3 regions of the Comamonas sp. A23 genome follow, and region 3 is predicted to be linked to each of the others. Evidence: predicted binding sites of a transcription regulator. Region 3 holds the regulator's gene; each other region holds the start of a gene.
The links. The regulator sigma-54, encoded in region 3, starts transcription at its own class of promoters, with help from an activator protein. The targets are predictions, from matches to a motif close to TGGCANGNAANCTGCTTT.
Positions count from the first base shown of each region.

Region 1 (6,048 bases), 200 kb from region 3:
CCGCCCTGGGCATTGAGTTGATCGAAATACAGCTTGGCGCCCTGCACAAACTGCATACCCAGCTGTGCCGAGGGGCCGCTCAGCGCGCAGGACTGCCCAAGCACAATGGGCCCGCTCGAATCCTGGGAATGACTTGCGCCTATCCAGCTCCCGGCTGCCACAGCTGCGCCAGCAGTCATGAATTGACGACGATTCCACTCCACTCGCTTGTACGGCATTGCTCTTGATCTCTCTGTACGGGCTACTCATTGCTACGGGCTGGATCAGCCCGCTCCTGGGGTCTTGCATCTCAGGTTTTTTGACATGGATGCGCGCCGCATAATAGGCCCACAAAACGGTCTTCAGACGCAAACCGATCCAGATTTTCGAGCCCACGACATGCCTCATATCGTTCAAGTACGCGGTGCCTGCCCGCATGACTGCCCGGACACCTGCGCCCTGCTCACCACGGTGGTCGATGGCACGGCCACCAAGGTGCAAGGCAATGCTGAACACGCTCACACGGGCGGCGTGCTCTGCGCCAAGGTCAGCAAGTACACCGAACGCACCTACCACGCCGGGCGAGTGCTGCAGCCTCTCAAACGCAGCGGCCCCAAAGGCAGCGGCCACTTCACCCCCGTGAGCTGGGACGAAGCACTGAGCGATATTGCCCAGCGCCTGCACGGCATCGCCCGGCGCGCGCCCGAAGCCATACTGCCCTACAGCTATGCCGGCACCATGGGACTGGTACAGAGCGAGAGCATGGACCGGCGCTTTTTCCACCAGCTGGGCTCCAGCCTGCTGGATCGCACCATCTGCGCCAGTGCCGGCAGCGAGGCGCTGACCGCCACCTATGGCGGCAAGCTGGGCATGCGTGTGGAGTTCTTTGCCGAAAGCAAGCTGATCCTGATCTGGGGCAGCAACAGCATTGCCAGCAATCTGCATTTCTGGCGCTATGCGCAGGAAGCCAAGCGCCAGGGCGCCAAGCTGATCTGCATAGACCCGCGCAAGAGCGAGACCGCCGACAAATGCCAGGAACACCTGCAACTGCTGCCAGGCACCGATGCGGCACTGGCTCTGGCGCTGATGCACGAGCTGATCGTGCACGACTGGCTGGACCATGACTACATCGCCCAACACACCCAGGGCTGGGACGCACTCAGGGCCAGAGCATTGCAATGGCCACCCGAACGCGCGGCCAGTGTCTGTGGCCTGAGCGTGGAACAGATTCAGTCCCTGGCACGTGATTACGGCACGACCAGACCAGCGGCCATTCGCCTCAATTACGGTATGCAGCGGGCGCGTGGCGGCGGCAATGCCGTGCGCGCCGTGGCCTGTTTGCCGGCTCTTGTCGGCGCCTGGCGCCACCGTGCTGGCGGGCTGCTGCTGTCCGCCTCGGGGGTCTCGCCGTTCAAGCGCGCAGATCTGCAAATGCCCCAGCTGCTGGGTGAGCGTCGCCCACGCACGCTGAACATGAGCCAGATTGGCGATGTGCTGCTGCATGGGGGCGATGCCGGCTTCGGCCCCAAGGTGGAAGCCGTCGTGGTCTATAACAGCAATCCCGTGGCGGTGGCGCCAGAGTCGGCCAAGGTGGCTGCGGGCTTTGCGCGCGAAGATCTGTTCACCGTGGTGCTTGAGCATTTCTTGACCGACACCGCAGACCTTGCCGATTATGTGCTGCCCGCCACCACGCAGCTAGAGCATTGGGACGTCCACGGCAGCTACGGCCATACCGATGTGCTGCTGAATCGCCCCGCGATCGAGCCCCAGGGCCAGGCACGCAGCAACGCGCAGATCTTTCGCGATCTGGCCATGCATATGGCCCGGCTGGACCCCGCTTTTGCTGCGGCATGTTTCTCGGAGTCCGACGAAGCTCTATGCCGTGCAGCAGTTACACATACTGCGATTGATTTCGACGACCTTCTGCAACGGGGCTTTGCCCATATTCCGCTGCCCGATGCGCCATTTGCTGAAGGTGGCTTTGCCACGCCTTCGGGCAAATGCGAATTCGACAACCCAGCCCTGGCGCGGCTGGGCATCAACACCCTGCCCGACTACCTGCCCAATTACGAGCCGCCCACGGCCGCCTACCCGCTGGCCATGATCTCGCCGCCGGCACGCAACTTCCTCAACAGCAGCTTTGCCAATGTGGCCAGTCTGTCCCGCATGGAAGAGCGCCCGCTGCTGGAGATGCACCCCGATGACGCAGCTGCGCGCGGCATTGCCGACGGTGACCGGTTACGCGTCTTCAACCAGCGCGGCGAGCATGTCTGCCACGCCGCCGTCAACGGCCGCGCTCGCGCCGGCGTGGTGGTGGGCCTGGGCATCTGGTGGCGCAAGCAGGGAGCCAACGGAACGAATGTGAACGAGCTGACGCATCAGCAGCTCACCGATATTGGCCGAGCGCCCTGCTTCTACGACTGCGCGGTACAGGTGGAAAAGTTCAAGGAGTTGTCAGCCTGACGCGGCTGCATTGTGGTTGACCATGAGCAGGGCCACGGCGCGAGCAACCATAATGCAGACACTCAATGAATATGCGGCCGGGGTCTGAGCCTGTCAGAGCACACAGGTACAGCGCAGAGCCGCCCTGCTCTCGCGACATCATCTGTGAAGAAATCTCTCCCCTGGCACCGCCGGCTTGCGCCTAACCGGCTTGATTTGCGTCGACTGATCCTGGTCCTGACCATCTGCAGCGCGCTGATCCCGTTTCTCAACACCTTCTATGCCGGCTATCTGGTGCAGCGCCAGCAGCTGATAGACAACACGCTTGAAGGTCACCATGCCTATGCGACCAAGCTGGCGCAGAGCACGGATGATTTTCTGCAGTCCGCCCTGCAGCAGCTGGAATACAGCGCCAATCTGATGGGCGCGCACATGGATGACGTGGACTATCTGGCCAAGGAGGCCACACGTCTGCGCCTGCAAACCAAGAGCTTCAACTCCGTCACCATCATCGACCCAACGGGCTATGTGCTGGCGACATCGCCCGAAACCCTGCAGATCAAGGGCAAGACGCTGCAAAGCGCCGGAGTGACACAGACATTGAGCACTCGCGGGCCCGTCATCAGCCAGCCCTATATGTCCACGGCCGGCAACTACATCGTCTTTGTCTCTCAGCCCATTTTCGACCCTCAGGGCGAATTCCTGGGAGCGGTAGGCGGCAGCATCTACCTCAAGGAAGACAGCATCCTCGACACCCTGCTGGGCTCGCACTTCTACCAGGATGGCACCTATGTCTATGTGGTGGACCAGAACAAGCACATCATCTATCACCCCGACAACCACCGTATCGGCGATCAGGTGATCAACAACGATGTCATCAACGCCGTGATCCGAGGCGAGTCGGGTACGGCGCCAGTCGTCAACAGCAAGGGAGTGGAAATGCTGGCCGGCTATGCCGTCATCCATGCCTCGGGATGGGGCATTGTGGCCCAGCGCCCCAAGGCGGCCACGCTGGCCCCGCTCAACAAGCTGATGCGCTCCGTGCTCTACAAGACCCTGCCCATCGCCCTGCTGATGCTGGTGGTCATCTGGTGGAGCGCGCGCCGCATTGCCAGCCCGCTGCGCCAGCTCGCCAATGGCGCTCACGATATGGACAAGCCCGAGACGGCGCAGAACATCCAGGCCGTCAAGTCCTGGTACTTCGAGTCCTACGAACTCAAGAAAGCCATGCTCAAGGGCCTGGGCCTGCTGCAACGCAATATCACCAAGCTGCGCGAGGACGTGAACACCGATCCGTTGACCGGGCTGGGCAATCGCCGCCATCTGGAGGCAGCCATCAGCGCCTTTCAGACGCAAGCGCTGCCGTTCTCGGTGATTGCCATCGACATCGACCACTTCAAGCATATCAACGACGGTTTTGGCCACGATACAGGCGACGAGGTACTCAGACAGCTCGCACGCACCATGCGCGAGGTCTCGCGTGTCGATGACCTGCCCTGCCGCGTGGGTGGCGAGGAGTTTCTGCTGCTGCTGCCCGGCACGGGGCTGGAGGCCGCCGCCCATGCCGCCGAGCGCCTGCGTCAGCTGGTCGAGAAAATGGAGATACCGCCAGTGGGCCATATCACCATCTCGCTGGGCGTGGCCCACTGGCCCGACAGCGATCCCGATATCAAGGCCGTCTTCCAGCAGGCCGATGCCATGCTCTATGCCGCCAAGCGAGGTGGACGCAATCGTGTCATGGTCAGTAAGGCCTGCGAGCCTCCCAGCGAGCTCTGAGCCCGGCAGCACCGTAGTTCCGCTCCCACACTCAAGGCGTATCCGCTGTCACAGCCGATACGCTTTTTTTGCAGCTTATTGTGTGACTCCGTTGCACCAATTTGGCCATTGACGCTTCAAATTAGTGAGCATGCACCATAAGCGTCAAGAGGATTGAGCGCAAATTGATCTGAATTTCATAACAAGTAACTGATTTCATTGAACTAATGCCTTGAGCCCTCTGACCTGGCACAGCTCTTGCTGAAAACCCTTGCCCCGCAGCCCCGGATGGACAGCGGAATACACAACAGCAAAGGAATTTCAGATGCCAGAGCCAAGCAAGCATGTCAGTCGCAGACAACTGCTCTCGATGATCGGAAAGGTCGCGGGCGGCAGTGCCATGTATCAAGCCATGAGTTCACTGGGCTATGCCGCCGAATCGCATTACAGCGGTCCGGTCAAGCTCGGCAACGCAAAACCCGGCGCATCGGTTCTGGTGCTGGGCGCTGGCCTGGCAGGCATGGTGGCAGCCCACGAGTTGCGTGCGGCCGGCTACAAGGTGCAGTTGCTTGAATACCAGAGCCGCGCCGGAGGCCGATGCTGGACGCTGCGCGGCGGCGATGAGTTCAGCGAACTCGACGGCACGCGCCAGAAAGTGGGCTTTGCCAAGGGCAACTACTTCAACCCCGGCCCCTGGCGCGTGCCCTACCACCACCATGCGATGCTGGACTACTACAGGCGCTTCGGCATCAAGCTCGAAGCCTTCAACCAGGTCAACTACAACGCATATCTGCACAACAGCAAGGCCCTGGCCGGCAAGCCTCAGCGCTTTCGCCATGTGCAGACCGATGTCTACGGCCATGTGGCCGAACTGCTGTCAAAGGCCACCAATCAGGGCGCACTGGACCAGAGCGTCAGCCGGGAAGACAAGGAGCGCCTGCTGGAGAGCCTCAAGGCCTGGGGCGTGCTGGACAAGGAATACCGCTACCGCGCCAGCAATGCGGTCAGCGATTTCCGCGGCTACGACATCGACCCAGGCGGCGGCCTGATGACGCAGGCCAAACCTTCGACGCCCATGGGCCTGCACGAGCTGCTCGAATCCAATTTGTGGCGCCAGATGGGCGTGGGCAATATCTACGAATTCCACAGCGCCATCTTCCAGCCCGAAGGCGGCATGGACATGCTGGCCCAGGCCATGGCGCGCGATCTGGGCTCGGCCATACGCTACAACGCCAAGGTCACCAGGATCGCCCAGAACGACAAGGGCGTGACCGTGGACTATGTGGACGCCCTCAAGCCCGGCGCCACGCTGCAGGCCCGCGCCGACTGGTGCGTGTGCACGATTCCGCTGTCCATCCTGAGCCAGATCGAAGTGCAGGCCGGAAGCGCCATGCAGAACGCGATTGCTGCCGTACCCTACGGCAGCTCCATGAAGGTCGGTCTGGAGTTCAAGCGCCGCTTCTGGGAAGAGGACGAACGCATCTATGGCGGCATCAGCTACACCGATCTACCGATCCAGCAGATCTCCTACCCCTCCACCGGCTATATGGGCAACGGCCCCGCCGTGCTGCTGGGCGCCTATGCCTTCGAGAACTCCAACAGCTACCGCTTCTCCTCGCTCAAGCCGGCCGAGCGCATTCGTCTGGCGCTGGAGTACGGCGCGCAGATCCATCCTCAGTACAAGCAGGAGTTCCTCAACGGTGTGTCAGTAGCCTGGCATCGCATGCCTTGGATCAATGGCTGCTTCGGCAACTGGACAGATGCGCTGCGTGAGCAGCACTACAAGGATCTGGCCCAGATCGATGGCCGCCTGGTGCTGGCGGGCGAGCATGTCTCGTACATCCCCGCCTGGCAGGAAGGTGCCGTGCTGTC
Region 1 is NZ_RSDT01000003.1:213,684-219,731, reverse strand. Features, by position in the region: gene EIC84_RS09295 (ABC transporter substrate-binding protein) at 1-218, opposite strand, end outside; gene EIC84_RS09290 (molybdopterin-dependent oxidoreductase) at 379-2,442, shown strand; gene EIC84_RS09285 (sensor domain-containing diguanylate cyclase) at 2,638-4,197, shown strand; gene EIC84_RS09280 (flavin monoamine oxidase family protein) at 4,502-6,048, shown strand, end outside.
Region 1: the regulator sigma-54 is predicted to act here: its motif matches at 4,424-4,441, upstream of EIC84_RS09280 (flavin monoamine oxidase family protein).

Region 2 (6,048 bases), on a different contig from region 3:
ACCATCCCCGGGCTGTCCTGCAAGCCGGGCGAGCGGCAAGCGCCGCCTCGCTGCGAGACTACGTCCACGCAGAAGCGGCGATGCGACTCAGGGAGTACGAGTCTCGGCAAAGCGCTCGGCCAGCTCCTTGCGCAGTTCCTTGCGGATGATGGCGGCGTCCCAGCGGCGCTTTTCCTCGTCGGTTTCGAGCTGCAGCGGGGGCACGGGGGCAGGCTTTTTGTCATCGTCCACGGCCACCATGGTGAAGAAGCAGCTGTTCACGTGGCGCACCACCTGGCTGCGAATCTCCTCGGCAATCACCTTGATGCCGATTTCCATGGAGGACTTGCCGGTGTGGTTCACGCTGGCCAGAAAAGTCACCAGCTCACCTACGTGGATAGGCTGCAGAAACATCACCTGATCCACGCTCAGCGTAACGACATAGCGGCCCGCATAGCGGCTGGCGCAGGCATAGGCAACCTGGTCCAGCAATTTCAAGATGGCGCCCCCGTGCACATTGCCGGAGAAGTTGGCCATGTCAGGCGACATGAGCACGGTCATGCTCAGCTGGTGGGATGGTGTATTCATGGGGCGCGATTCTAGAAGTGATCCAGGACGCACGCTGAGCCCTTGCGCATACCCCAATGGGACAACGGGCTGCAGGTATAAACAAGTATCCACTTGCACCATGATGCCAGTTTCAGGAGTGCGCCTTGCAAGTTCTGTTTCCCAACCCCTTCGGCCAGCCCGCAGCCAGCGCACAGGAAGTTGCAGCGCTGCAGGCGCGCATTGGCTTCTCAGATGCTTATGCGCAGTTTCTGATCACGCAGAACGGCTTTTCCATGTATGCGCTGGAGCAAGCGTCAGACCACGCCAGCTATCTTCATGACAGCACCGAGATTGCCAGCGAAAGCCACGCCAACTTTGCCGGCCTCTTCAGCTTTGGCGCGCAACAGCATCAGGAAGACCTGAAAACCGTGCAGTCCGAATTTCTGCTGGCCCGCTGGTTCGTAGTCATTGGCCACGACCAGGGTGGCAACCCATTTGTGGAAGTTCTGCATGGTCGGCACAAAGGAAAGATCGGCAGTCTGGACCACGACCTTTTTCTGGGAGCCAGCGATCTGCAGGAGTTCTTCGGCAATATGGAGCTGGATCATATTGCGACACTCAGCCTCGCCGATCAGGCCGACGCACTGTGCGACTCCAAGCTGGGCCTGATCTGGCTTCACGCCCGTGACCTGAATCACTTTACGGTCCGCTGCATTCACTGCGACGACGATTTCTGGGGCTTTGTGGTGGACGATCCCAAAATCTGAGGCATCTGGGACAATCGCGGCCTTGTTCGTGCTCCATCGCCCTGCCCGCCGTGTCCTCCTCTTCACAGGTCCCCTTCCAGATTTTTGACGCCATCATCATCGGCGCCGGTGCCGCCGGCCTGTTCTGCGCGGCCCAGGCCGGCCAGCAGGGCCTGAAAGTGCTGCTGATCGATCATGCGCCCAAGGTGGCCGAGAAGATCCGCATCTCGGGCGGCGGGCGCTGCAACTTCACCAACCGCGATCTGGACGTGCGTGCGCCGCACAAGCATTTTGTGGGGCAGAACCCTCAGTTTTGCCGCTCGGCCCTCTCGCGCTTCACACCCGCCGACTTCATCACGTTGATGGACAGACACGGCATTGCCCACCACGAAAAGCACAAGGGCCAGTTGTTTGCCGACCATTCGGCCGAGGACATCATCGCCATGCTGCTGGCCGAGTGCAGCGCGGGCGGCGTGCAGCGCTGGCAGCCTTGCCAGGTCAAGAAAGTAGTGCTTTCGCCGTCAAACCAAGACACAGAAAGCGATTTCAGCTATCAGATTGAAACCGATCGTGGCCTGGTACAGGCCGCCAATCTGGTCATTGCCACCGGCGGCCTGAGCATTCCCAAGATAGGCGCCACCGACTTCGGCTACCGTCTGGCCCAGCAGTTCGATCTGCCGCTGATCGAGCGCACGCCCGGCCTGGTGCCCATGACCTTCGACGGCGAAGGCTGGCAACCCTACGCGGGCCTGGCCGGTCTGGCCCTGCCCGTGGAAATCAGCACCGGCAGCAAAAAGGAGCGCATGAGCTTCCACGAGGATTTGCTGTTCACCCACCGCGGCCTCTCGGGTCCCGCCGTGTTGCAGATCTCCAGCTACTGGAAGCCCGGCACCCCGCTGCAGATCAATCTGCTGCCTGGTGTGGATCTGGCCGAGGTGCTGGCCCAGGCCAAGCTCCACTCGCGCAAGCTGGTGGCCAACGAACTGGCCGCCCATCTGCCCGCGCGCCTGGCCGATGCCTGGGTCGGCCGCATGCCCGAGTTGCAGCGCCCCATCAACGAGGCCGGTGACAAGGCCCTGGCCAGACTGGCCGAGCAGCTGTCGCGCTGGGAGATCACTCCCACGGGCACCGAGGGCTATAAAAAAGCCGAGGTCACGCTGGGCGGCGTGGACACCAAGGTGCTGTCCCAGCAAACCATGGAATGCAAGACCCGGCCGGGCCTGTACTTTATCGGCGAGGTGGTGGACATCACCGGCTGGCTGGGCGGCTACAACTTCCAGTGGGCCTGGGCCAGTGCCGCCGCCTGCGCCCAGGCCATGACGGAAAAGCAGTCAGTCATGGTTTGAGCGACTGGAACCAAAGCGCCTGCCGCCATGAAAAAAAGGATGGCTGAGCCATCCTTTTTTGCTGCCTGCACCTTCGGCGCACCATCCGGTCAGGCAGAAAACTCCTTGCCTTCATAGTGTTCAGGAACCTTGAGCTGCCCCGAGGCGATGGCAGCCGACGCCTTGGCCACGCGCTCGCGCACAGCGCCGGCCACGCCCTGACCCATGGTCAGGCGTACGGCAGCCGGGTCGCTCAAACCGATCTTGCGAATGCCCGGGCCGGGCGCACCGCGCTCCTGCATATCCTTGACGGCCAAGAACGCGCCAATGCCCACATCGGCCCAGGCGGAAGCGACGAACACCTGCGGGTCCACCGTGGTCCAGTCGATCACATTGCCGATCTGGCGCGTGCCCGCCTCGCGGCAGGCCTGGGTCACGCCATCGCGGCCGGAGTTGAGCATGGTGAAGATCACATCGGCACCGGCAGCCATCTGGGCCTTGGCAATGCGGTGCGACAAGGCGTTGTCGTCCTGATCGCCCGAGAAGTTCGTCAGCAGCTTGACCCTGGGGTCGGTATCGCGCACACCGGCCGCATAGGCAGCACGCCCCTTGAGCCCCGGGGGCACGCGAATGCCCGACATATGGCCGACCACCCCGGTTTTGGTGGTCAGCGCCGCCAGCACGCCGGCCAGATAGGCCGACTCCTCCTGCAGCACGTCATAGCTGCAAAGATTGCTTCCTTGTACCGCGCCCTGGGTCACGACGAACTGGGTCCTGGGAAAGCGCGCCGCAACTTCGGCTGCGGCCTGATTGTTCTGCCCGCCATGGGCAATCACCAGCTGCGCACCCTGCTCCGCAAGCTGTGCAAGAGCCGGCACCAGCAACTCCTTCCTGGGCGCCATGCCGTCGAGAAAGCGGGTCTGCACGCCCAACTCCTGGCGCGCTTTTTCCAGGCCGCGCCAGCCAGCCTCCATAAAGCCCTTGTCGCTGCGCGAGCCCGCAAACAGACCACCCACCACCAGGGAACCGCCGGATGCGGCAGGCCCGGAAACTCCGGCCCTGCCGGCACAGGCCGTCAATGCCAGCAAGCCCGGCACGGCTACGGCCGAAGCCATCCATTGGCGACGCGAAATAAATGAGGAATGAGAAGCGCTGGACAAGATGGAAGCTCCTTGAACACAGAAAAACAGCGACGCGCACAAGCACGAAACCCACTTATTCCTTGACCTCGGTCATGAAATAAAGCCTCCAAACTGTATGCAATTTTCGTGCACACAATACTCCCAAGAAACCCCAGAGCCGAGCTCGGCTGTCCTGGCGCCTGGGCAGCACCGTGCTCTTGCATTGCGCATCCGGCCTCGCTCCACAACACACGCGACTTGAACGCGCCGATAGTCCAAAAGGCACAATGGCGGCGCCTGGATCTGGTCTGCGACAACGCCCTGCCTGCTGCCGCAAAAATCATGCGCGCGCGACCGACGCCGGATTGCTTCACGCCCCATTGAAGACGCAGCCCAAGTCTTGGTCTATAATGCTCGACTTTGCTGGCATTACCCCGTCGGCCATACTAGTTAAAAAGTGGCGGGGAAACCGCTGTTCATGGCTCTCAGGCCCGATCTTCCCGAGAACCCTCTGTCAGCACAGATATATCTGGAAATTAAATGACTACCATCCGCGTCAAAGAAAACGAGCCCTATGAAGTTGCCCTGCGCCGCTTCAAGCGCACCATCGAAAAGCTGGGTCTGCTGACCGATCTGCGTGCTCGCGAGTTCTACGAAAAGCCCACAGCCGAGCGCAAGCGCAAGAAGGCTGCTGCCGTGAAGCGTCACTACAAGCGCGTTCGCAGCATGCAACTGCCTAAGAAGCTGTACTAATCGTTGATTAGGACCAGTCGGCCTTAAAACAGCCGCAAACCCGCGCTCGGGACGCCAGGCGCGGGTTTTTTGTTTTCTGGCCACTGCCAAGCCTGCCCGGCCGCGCAGTGACCTCCCAGCGCATGGATAGTCAACGCCGTTCACACGGCGCACCACCATTCGCCCACCCCAAGGAGAAAGCCATGAGCCTGAAAGCCCAGATTACCGAAGACATGAAGACCGCCATGCGTGCCAAGGACAGCGCACGCCTGGGCACCATCCGCCTGCTGCAGGCCGCGATGAAGCAAAAGGAAGTGGACGAGCGCATCGAGCTCGACGACGCCGCCGTCATCGCCATCGTCGACAAGCTGATCAAGCAGCGCAAGGACTCCATCGCCGCCTTCGAAGCCGCCAACCGCGCCGATCTGGCCGATGTGGAAAAGGCCGAAATGGAAGTGCTCAAGGTCTATCTGCCCGAACGCATGGGCGAAGCCGAGATCACCTCGGCCGTGCAAGCCATCGTGACCGAGCTGGGCGCCTCCGGCCCCGGCGACATGGGCAAGGTGATGGGCGCCGTCAAGACCCAGCTGGCCGGCAAGGCCGATATGGGCCTGGTGTCCGCTGCCGTGAAGGCCGCGCTGACAAAGTAATTGGCCACCGGCCTGAGCCGCCACGCGGCATCAGGCTCAAAAACAGAAGCTGCTTGCGCTTGCCGTACATATCTTTCAGATTCAAAAGACTCTGAAATTCATGTATATCATTCGATAGCAGCTTCTTTTTTAATAGCATTCCGAAGTCCCGTGGGAGCCTGTTTGCTAAAGAACTCCTGCAGGAACTCGACGCAGACGCGCACCTTGGCCGAGCGCTCCAGCCGGGTCGGATAGACGGCCCAGATATTCGCCTGCTGCTGCCACTCGGGCAGCAACTGCAGCAGGCTGCCGGCCTGCAGATCGGCCGCCACATCCCAGAGCGAGCGCAGCACGATGCCATGACCGTCGCGCGCCCATTGCACGGCCATCTCGCCATGATTGGTGGACAGCGGCCCGGTCACTTTCACGCTGCGCTCCTGACTGCCCGAGCGCAGTTTCCAGAAACCGAAGGGATGGTCACGCTCCTTGATGACCAGGCAGTCATGCGCAGCCAGCTCGTCGAGCGTGCGCGGACTGCCGCGCCGCTGAATATAGGCCGGGGCCGCGCACAGCACGCGGTGGTTGTCGGCCAGATGCCGGGCAATCAGGTGCGGGGCGATCTCGTCGCCCACGCGCACATCGAGATCGAAGCCCTCGGCCGCGACATCGACGATGCGGTCAAACACTTCCAGGCGCAGCTGCAACGCCGGATATTGCGCAATCAGCTGCGACAGCGCGGGCGCCACCACATTGCGGCCAAAGCCGAAGCTGGTGGACACCCGCAGCAGGCCGCGCGGCTGGCGCCGCGTCACGTCCACCTCCTGCAGCAGATGCTCGACCTCGTCCAGAATGCGTTGCGCCCAGTGGTAGACGCGCTCGCCCTGCTCCGTGACAGCGACCCGCCGTGTGGTGCGATGCAGCAGCTTTACGCCCAACTCCTGCTCCAGCAGGCGGATGCGCTTGCTGA
Region 2 is NZ_RSDT01000007.1:19,926-25,973, forward strand. Features, by position in the region: gene EIC84_RS16080 (acyl-CoA thioesterase) at 88-567, opposite strand; gene EIC84_RS16085 (SMI1/KNR4 family protein) at 693-1,295, shown strand; gene EIC84_RS16090 (NAD(P)/FAD-dependent oxidoreductase) at 1,346-2,620, shown strand; gene EIC84_RS16095 (BMP family protein) at 2,710-3,759, opposite strand; gene rpsU (30S ribosomal protein S21) at 4,261-4,473, shown strand; gene EIC84_RS16105 (GatB/YqeY domain-containing protein) at 4,656-5,102, shown strand; gene EIC84_RS16110 (LysR substrate-binding domain-containing protein) at 5,210-6,048, opposite strand, start outside.
Region 2: the regulator sigma-54 is predicted to act here: its motif matches at 3,856-3,873, upstream of EIC84_RS16095 (BMP family protein).

Region 3 (6,048 bases):
GCTGCTTTTCTTTGGCTGCGGGCTGTACATGCATCTGCGCGGCAAGGTGCGCCACAAGGTGGTCAAGCAATTGTTTGACCACTCCACGTTCACGGCGCCGTTCAACGTCTTCATGCTGATGTTCAGCAAGGTGCCGCGCACGCCCTATCTGCCCACCAGCACCTTCCCCGAGCTGGCGCCGCTGCAGGCCAACTGGCGCGAGATCCGCGAGGAAGCCGTCAATCTGCAAAAGAACATGCAGATCAAGGCCGCCGCCAACAACGACGACGCAGGCTTCAACTCCTTCTTCAAGACCGGCTGGAAGCGCTTCTACCTCAAGTGGTACGGCGACGCCCACCCTTCGGCCATGGAGCTGTGCCCCAAGACCACGGCCCTGGTGAAATCGATTCCCAGCGTCAAGGCCGCCATGTTTGCCGAGCTGCCGCCCGGCGCCAAGCTCAATCTGCACCGCGACCCCTATGCGGGCTCGCTGCGCTATCACCTGGCCGTGCTGGCGCCCAACGACGACCGCTGCATGATCGAGGTCGACGGCCAGCCCTATAGCTGGCGCGAAGGCGAAGGCGTGATCTTCGACGAGACCTTTATGCACTGGGCCGAGAACCGCTCGGAAGGCAACCGCATCGTGCTGTTCTGCGATGTGGAGCGCCCCATGACCAATGGCTTTGCCCAGTGGCTCAATCACTGGCTGGGCAAGAACGTGGTGGCCGCCGCCAGCTCGCCGAACAACGAGGGCGATCCGCGCGGCATGATCAGCAAGCTGTTCAAGATCTCGTTCTATGCGGGCAAGTACCGCCGTGCCTTCCGCGACTGGAATCCGACCTTCTACAAGATCCTCAAGTTCGGCCTGATGATCGGCGTGCTGGTCTGGTTTATCTGGTGGCTGGTACCGAATTAACCCCCTGAGGCGCTTTGCGCCTTCCCCCTTTCTCTTCGGAAGGGGGACGACATCTTCGCTGCAGGGCGGCCTTTGCTTGCTGTCCCTCACTTGGATCTTGCTTCATCAAGACATATGGCTCTAAACAAAAAGCCGCTGTGCGATGCATCAGCGGCTTTCTTGTTTCTACGGCGCCCTACAGCGCCTTGCGCAGCGTGGTCGTCGGTATCTTGAGCTGCTCGCGGTATTTGGCGACGGTGCGGCGCGCGCACTCGATGCCCTGCTCCTTGAGCATGTCGGCCAGCTTGGCGTCCGACAGCGGCTTCTTGGCATCTTCGGCATCGACAAACTGCTTGATCAGCGCACGCACGGCCGTGCTGGAGGCACTGCCGCCGGTTTCCGTACCCAGGCCCGAGCCGAAGAAATACTTGAGCTCGAACGTGCCCTGGGGCGTGGCCATGTACTTGGCGGTGGTCACGCGGCTGATGGTGGATTCATGCAGGCCCAGGGTGTCGGCGATATCGCGCAGCACCAGCGGGCGCATGGCCAGCTCGCCATGCACAAAGAAGTTCTTCTGCCGCTCCACGATGGCTTCGGAAACACGCAAGATGGTGTCGAAGCGCTGCTGGATGTTCTTGATGAACCAGCGCGCCTCCTGCAACTGCTGCTGCAGCGCCGCATGGCCGTCGCTGTTCTTGTGGCGGCGCAGCACGCTGGCATAGATGTCGTGCACGCGCAGACGCGGCATGACCTCGGGGTTGAGCTGCACGGAGAAGTCCACCCGGCCCGAGCCGGCCCGCAGCGGGCGCACGATGACATCGGGCACCACGATATGGCGCTCCACATCGACAAAGCGCCGACCCGGACGCGGCTCCAGCCTGGCGATCAGGGCCATGGCTTCGCGCAGCTGTTCCTCGCGCGCGCCGCACAGGCTGGTGAGCTTGCGCAGATCGCGCCGCGCCAGCAGGTCCATGGGCTGGGCACAGATGGCCTGCGCCAGCAGCAGCCGGCTCATATGCGCCTCGGTCGTGCCCTCGTCCTCGGCCGTGCGGATCAGATCGCGCAGCTGCAGCTGCAGGCACTCGGCCAGATCGCGCGCGCCCACGCCCACGGGCTCCAGACTTTGCAGCAGCTTCAGCGCAATGGCAAAGTGCTGCTCCAGCTCCTCGCGCTCTTCCAGATCGTCGCCGGCCAGGCTCTGCGCCAGCTCCTGCAGGGAATCCTCGAGATAGCCGTCGTCGCTGAGCGACTCGATGAGAAAGCGCAGCGCCGCCATGTCCGCCGCGCCCAGATGCAGGCTCAGCGCCTGACGGTGCAGAAAGTCGGTCAGGCTCTGGTGCTCGCGCGCCAGATCGATGGCATCGGTTTCGTCGTCGCCATCGCGGTTGCGCGTGGAGCTGCTGGCCGAGGGCGTATCCCACTCGCTGCTGGATTCGCCGCCCCATTCCCCGTCCTGGCCGTCCATGCCGTCGGCCTCCCAGTTCAGCGTTTCCGGAGTCTCGGCGCTTGGCGTTTCCGCTATTGTTTCAGCAGCTGTTTGCGTTTGCTTCGCATCATTTTCAGCATGAATACCATCTGAAGTGCTGTATTCACTGGCGCTAGCAGCTACATCTACAGGAGCATCTCCCACAGTTTCGGCCTCATCGCCCGCACGTTCCAGAAAAGGGTTGTCGACCAGCATCTGCTCGACTTCCTGCGCCAGCTCCAGAGTGGAGAGCTGCAGCAGCTGAATGGATTGCTGCAGCTGCGGCGTAAGCGATAAATGCTGCGAAACGCGTAGCGAGAGACCTGGCTTCATCGAGGCGCGGCCCCCAGACAATCATTGCAAACGCGCGCAGTGCTAAGGGTTTGCCGCCGGGCCGCCCCAAGGCAAACCCCGGCGCAGCCGGTCAGAACCCCTTCTGGGGGCAGCGACCACACAAAGTGAGGGAGCGTGGGGGTCATCACATTCTGAAATGTTCGCCCAGATAGACGCGGCGCACATCGGCGTTCTCCACGATCTCCTCGGGCGTGCCTTCGGCCAGCACATGGCCGTCGCTGATGATGAAGGCGTGGTCGCAGATGCCCAGCGTCTCGCGCACGTTATGGTCGGTAATCAGCACACCGATGCCGCGCTCCTTGAGGAAGCCGATGATGCGCTGGATCTCGATCACCGCAATCGGATCGATACCGGCAAACGGCTCGTCAAGCAGGATGAAACGCGGCTGCGTGGCCAGGGCACGGGCAATTTCCACGCGACGGCGCTCACCGCCGGACAGCGCCAGCGCCGGCGACTGGCGCAGATGCTCTACGCGCAGCTCCTGCAGCAGGCCGGTAAGGCGCTTTTCGATCTCGCCCTGCGTCAGCGTCTTGCCCTGCTCGTCCTTTTGCAGCTCCAGCACGGCGCGCACATTGTCTTCCACGCTGAGCTTGCGAAAGATGGAGGCTTCCTGGGGCAGATAGGACAGGCCCAGGCGCGAACGCTGGTGAATCGGCATGCCGCCCACTGGCTGGCCGTCGATGAAGATCTCGCCGCCGTCGCTGCGCACCAGGCCCACGATCATGTAGAACGATGTGGTCTTGCCCGCACCGTTGGGGCCGAGCAAACCGACCACCTCGCCTTTTTGCACGGACAGGGACACATCCTTGACCACCTTGCGGCTGCCGTAGGACTTGGCCAGATGCTTGGCCTCCAGGCGGCTGTCGGACTCGCCGCTGCGGCTGCTGGAGAAAGTCGGCTCGCTCATTTCTTCTCGTCGGCTTTCTCACCGCCCAGCGTCATGCTCTGGCGCAGCTGCGTGGCAGGTGTTGCAGGCTTGGGCTGTGCTCCCGGCGTGCCGTCCTTGGGCGCCATGATGGCGCGCACACGGCCCCCCTGCCCCACGGAGGAACTCGGCAGGCCGCCGCTGGTCTTCTGACCATCGACGGTATAGACGTCGGTGATGTTGTTGTAGACGATGATGGAGCCCGTGACCTGATCGCTGAGCTGACCGCCACGGTAGCGGCGCATCTCGCCACGACGGATGAACTTGACGATATCGGCCTTGCCGTCGTACTCGATGACTTCGCCTTCGCCCTCGATGAACTCCTCGGGCTGACCGGCCACGGTATCGCGCTTCTGACGGAAGAACGCTCGCTTGCCGGCCTCGGCCTTGATCACACCGTACTGATAGCCCTCGGCGTCCTGCCGCACATCGAGCTGAGCACCGCGCAGCACGATGGAGCCCTTGGTCATCACCACATTGCCAGTAAAGACACTGGTCTGCTGCAGCTCGTCATGACGCAACGCATCCGCCTCGATATTCATGGGCTTGGCGCTGTCGGCTTTTTCGGCATGGACAATGCCGGTCGCTGCTGCCAGGGCGCAGGCCAGCGCAAGAGGTAGGAGTGTTTTTTTCATGGAAGGCACGTTTCTTGCATCCATTGTAGTCATTCCCTTTTTGCAACTTGCGTAAAAAACACCCACAAAAAAGCCCGCACGGCGGCGGGCTTGTTGGGCGTCAAACGTCACTGACGTCTGCCGGCTGATCTCAGGCCTTGCGACTGGAGGCGACCAGCGCATTGACCACGCGCAGCACATTGTCCATATTGCCGGCCTTGGTGCCGTCCGTGTAGTAGCGGCCGGCCACACCCATGGCGGGCACGCCTTCCACGTCATATTCGTTTTGCAGCTGAGCGGCCTTGCGCGCCTGGTTGGCCACGGTGAAGGAGTTGTAGACTTCCTTGAACTTGGCCAGATCCACGCCCTGCTTTCCGACCCAGTCAAAGATGGCGTCGTCGGTCTTGAGCAGATTGCGATCCACGTGGATGGTGCGGAACACCTTGGCGTGCAGCTGGGGCAGCAGGTTCATGCCCTCCAGAGCGTAGTACAGCTTTTGCTGAGGCACGAAAGATGCATTGAAGGCCACGGGCACGCGGCGCACCACCACATCGGCAGGCTGGCTCTTGGCCCATGCTTCGAACTGGGGCTCGAAGGCATTGCAATGCGGGCAGCTGTACCAGAAGAACTCGACCACCTCGACCTTGCCGGCCGGCGCGCTCACGCTGGCGGGCTTGCCGAGCTTGATGTAGTCCTTGCCTTCCTTGGGCGCAGCGCCCTGGGCCCAGCTGGAGGAGGCACCCAGACTCAGGGCACCGGCAGCAGCTGCCGAGGCAGCCAGAGAGAATTCGCGACGTTTCATCTAAACAAACTCCTGTATCAGGTCTGCAGTATCAGAGCCAACAGGCCCAAAAAAGTTCAGCTTTGTCAAAACTACCAATGGCACAAGCCAGAGGCCTCAAGCAAGGGCTGCCTCGCACCTAAGGTGCCCCCCCGTTCCGAGGGGAAGGCGCTCCGCGTCTCAGGGCCTTGTTATCTGGCCGCGCGCACCAGAGTCGAGTCCACGCCCGCACCGTCGAGCTTGCCCTTGAGCTGCTCGGCGTCGTCACGCTTGCTGAACGGCCCCACGCGCACGCGGAAAACGGTGATGCCGTTCTGCTCACGCTCGCTGATGCGCGACTCCCAGCCCAGCATGGCCAGCTTGGCACGCTGCGCTTCCGCTTCGTTCTGGCCGCGGAAAGCACCGGCCTGCACAAAGTAGTTGAACGCAGAGTCCGAAGAGGATGCCGTCTGCGCGGCCGCCTTTTCCTTGTCTGCACGCGCCTTGTCTGCCTTGTCGGCTGCGGCGGAGCGCTCCTTGACCAGATCACCCAGCGGATCACCCGATGCAGGCTTGGCAGGCTTCTCCGGCGTAGAGGGCGGCGGCGTGGTGACTCCGCCGGTTGCAGTAGGTTGTACCGCAGGTGTGGGCGGCGACACCGTCACGTCGCTCGGGGGAACTGGTGGTGTCACCGGGGGCGGTGCCGGCTGGCGGCTCTGCAGCGGTGCGTTGGGGTCCCAGTTCTTGTTGCGCTCGGCCTCGGCCGCATCGCGCTGAGTGTTGTTTCCACCCTTGTTGAGGAAGGGCACCGGCACCTTGGTCACATAGATGGCCACGGCCAGGGCCGCAGCCAGACCGATGACCATGCCAAAGATAAGCCCCAGGATGGTTCCACCGCGTTGCTGGTTCTTCATATCAGTCGCTTAACGCTTTCTGCTTCAGTTATTCCATTCTCAGATCCATCGACCCCTGACAGGCAAGGCCGGCAAGGTGATCGATGGACAGGAAACTGGGATTACATGCGCTCGGGTGCGCTCACACCCAGCACCGCCAGAC
Region 3 is NZ_RSDT01000003.1:10,921-16,968, reverse strand. Features, by position in the region: gene EIC84_RS08335 (aspartyl/asparaginyl beta-hydroxylase domain-containing protein) at 1-895, shown strand, start outside; gene EIC84_RS08330 (RNA polymerase factor sigma-54) at 1,071-2,672, opposite strand; gene lptB (LPS export ABC transporter ATP-binding protein) at 2,818-3,600, opposite strand; gene lptA (lipopolysaccharide transport periplasmic protein LptA) at 3,597-4,253, opposite strand; gene EIC84_RS08315 (thiol:disulfide interchange protein DsbA/DsbL) at 4,384-5,034, opposite strand; gene EIC84_RS08310 (SPOR domain-containing protein) at 5,205-5,906, opposite strand; gene argS (arginine--tRNA ligase) at 6,008-6,048, opposite strand, start outside.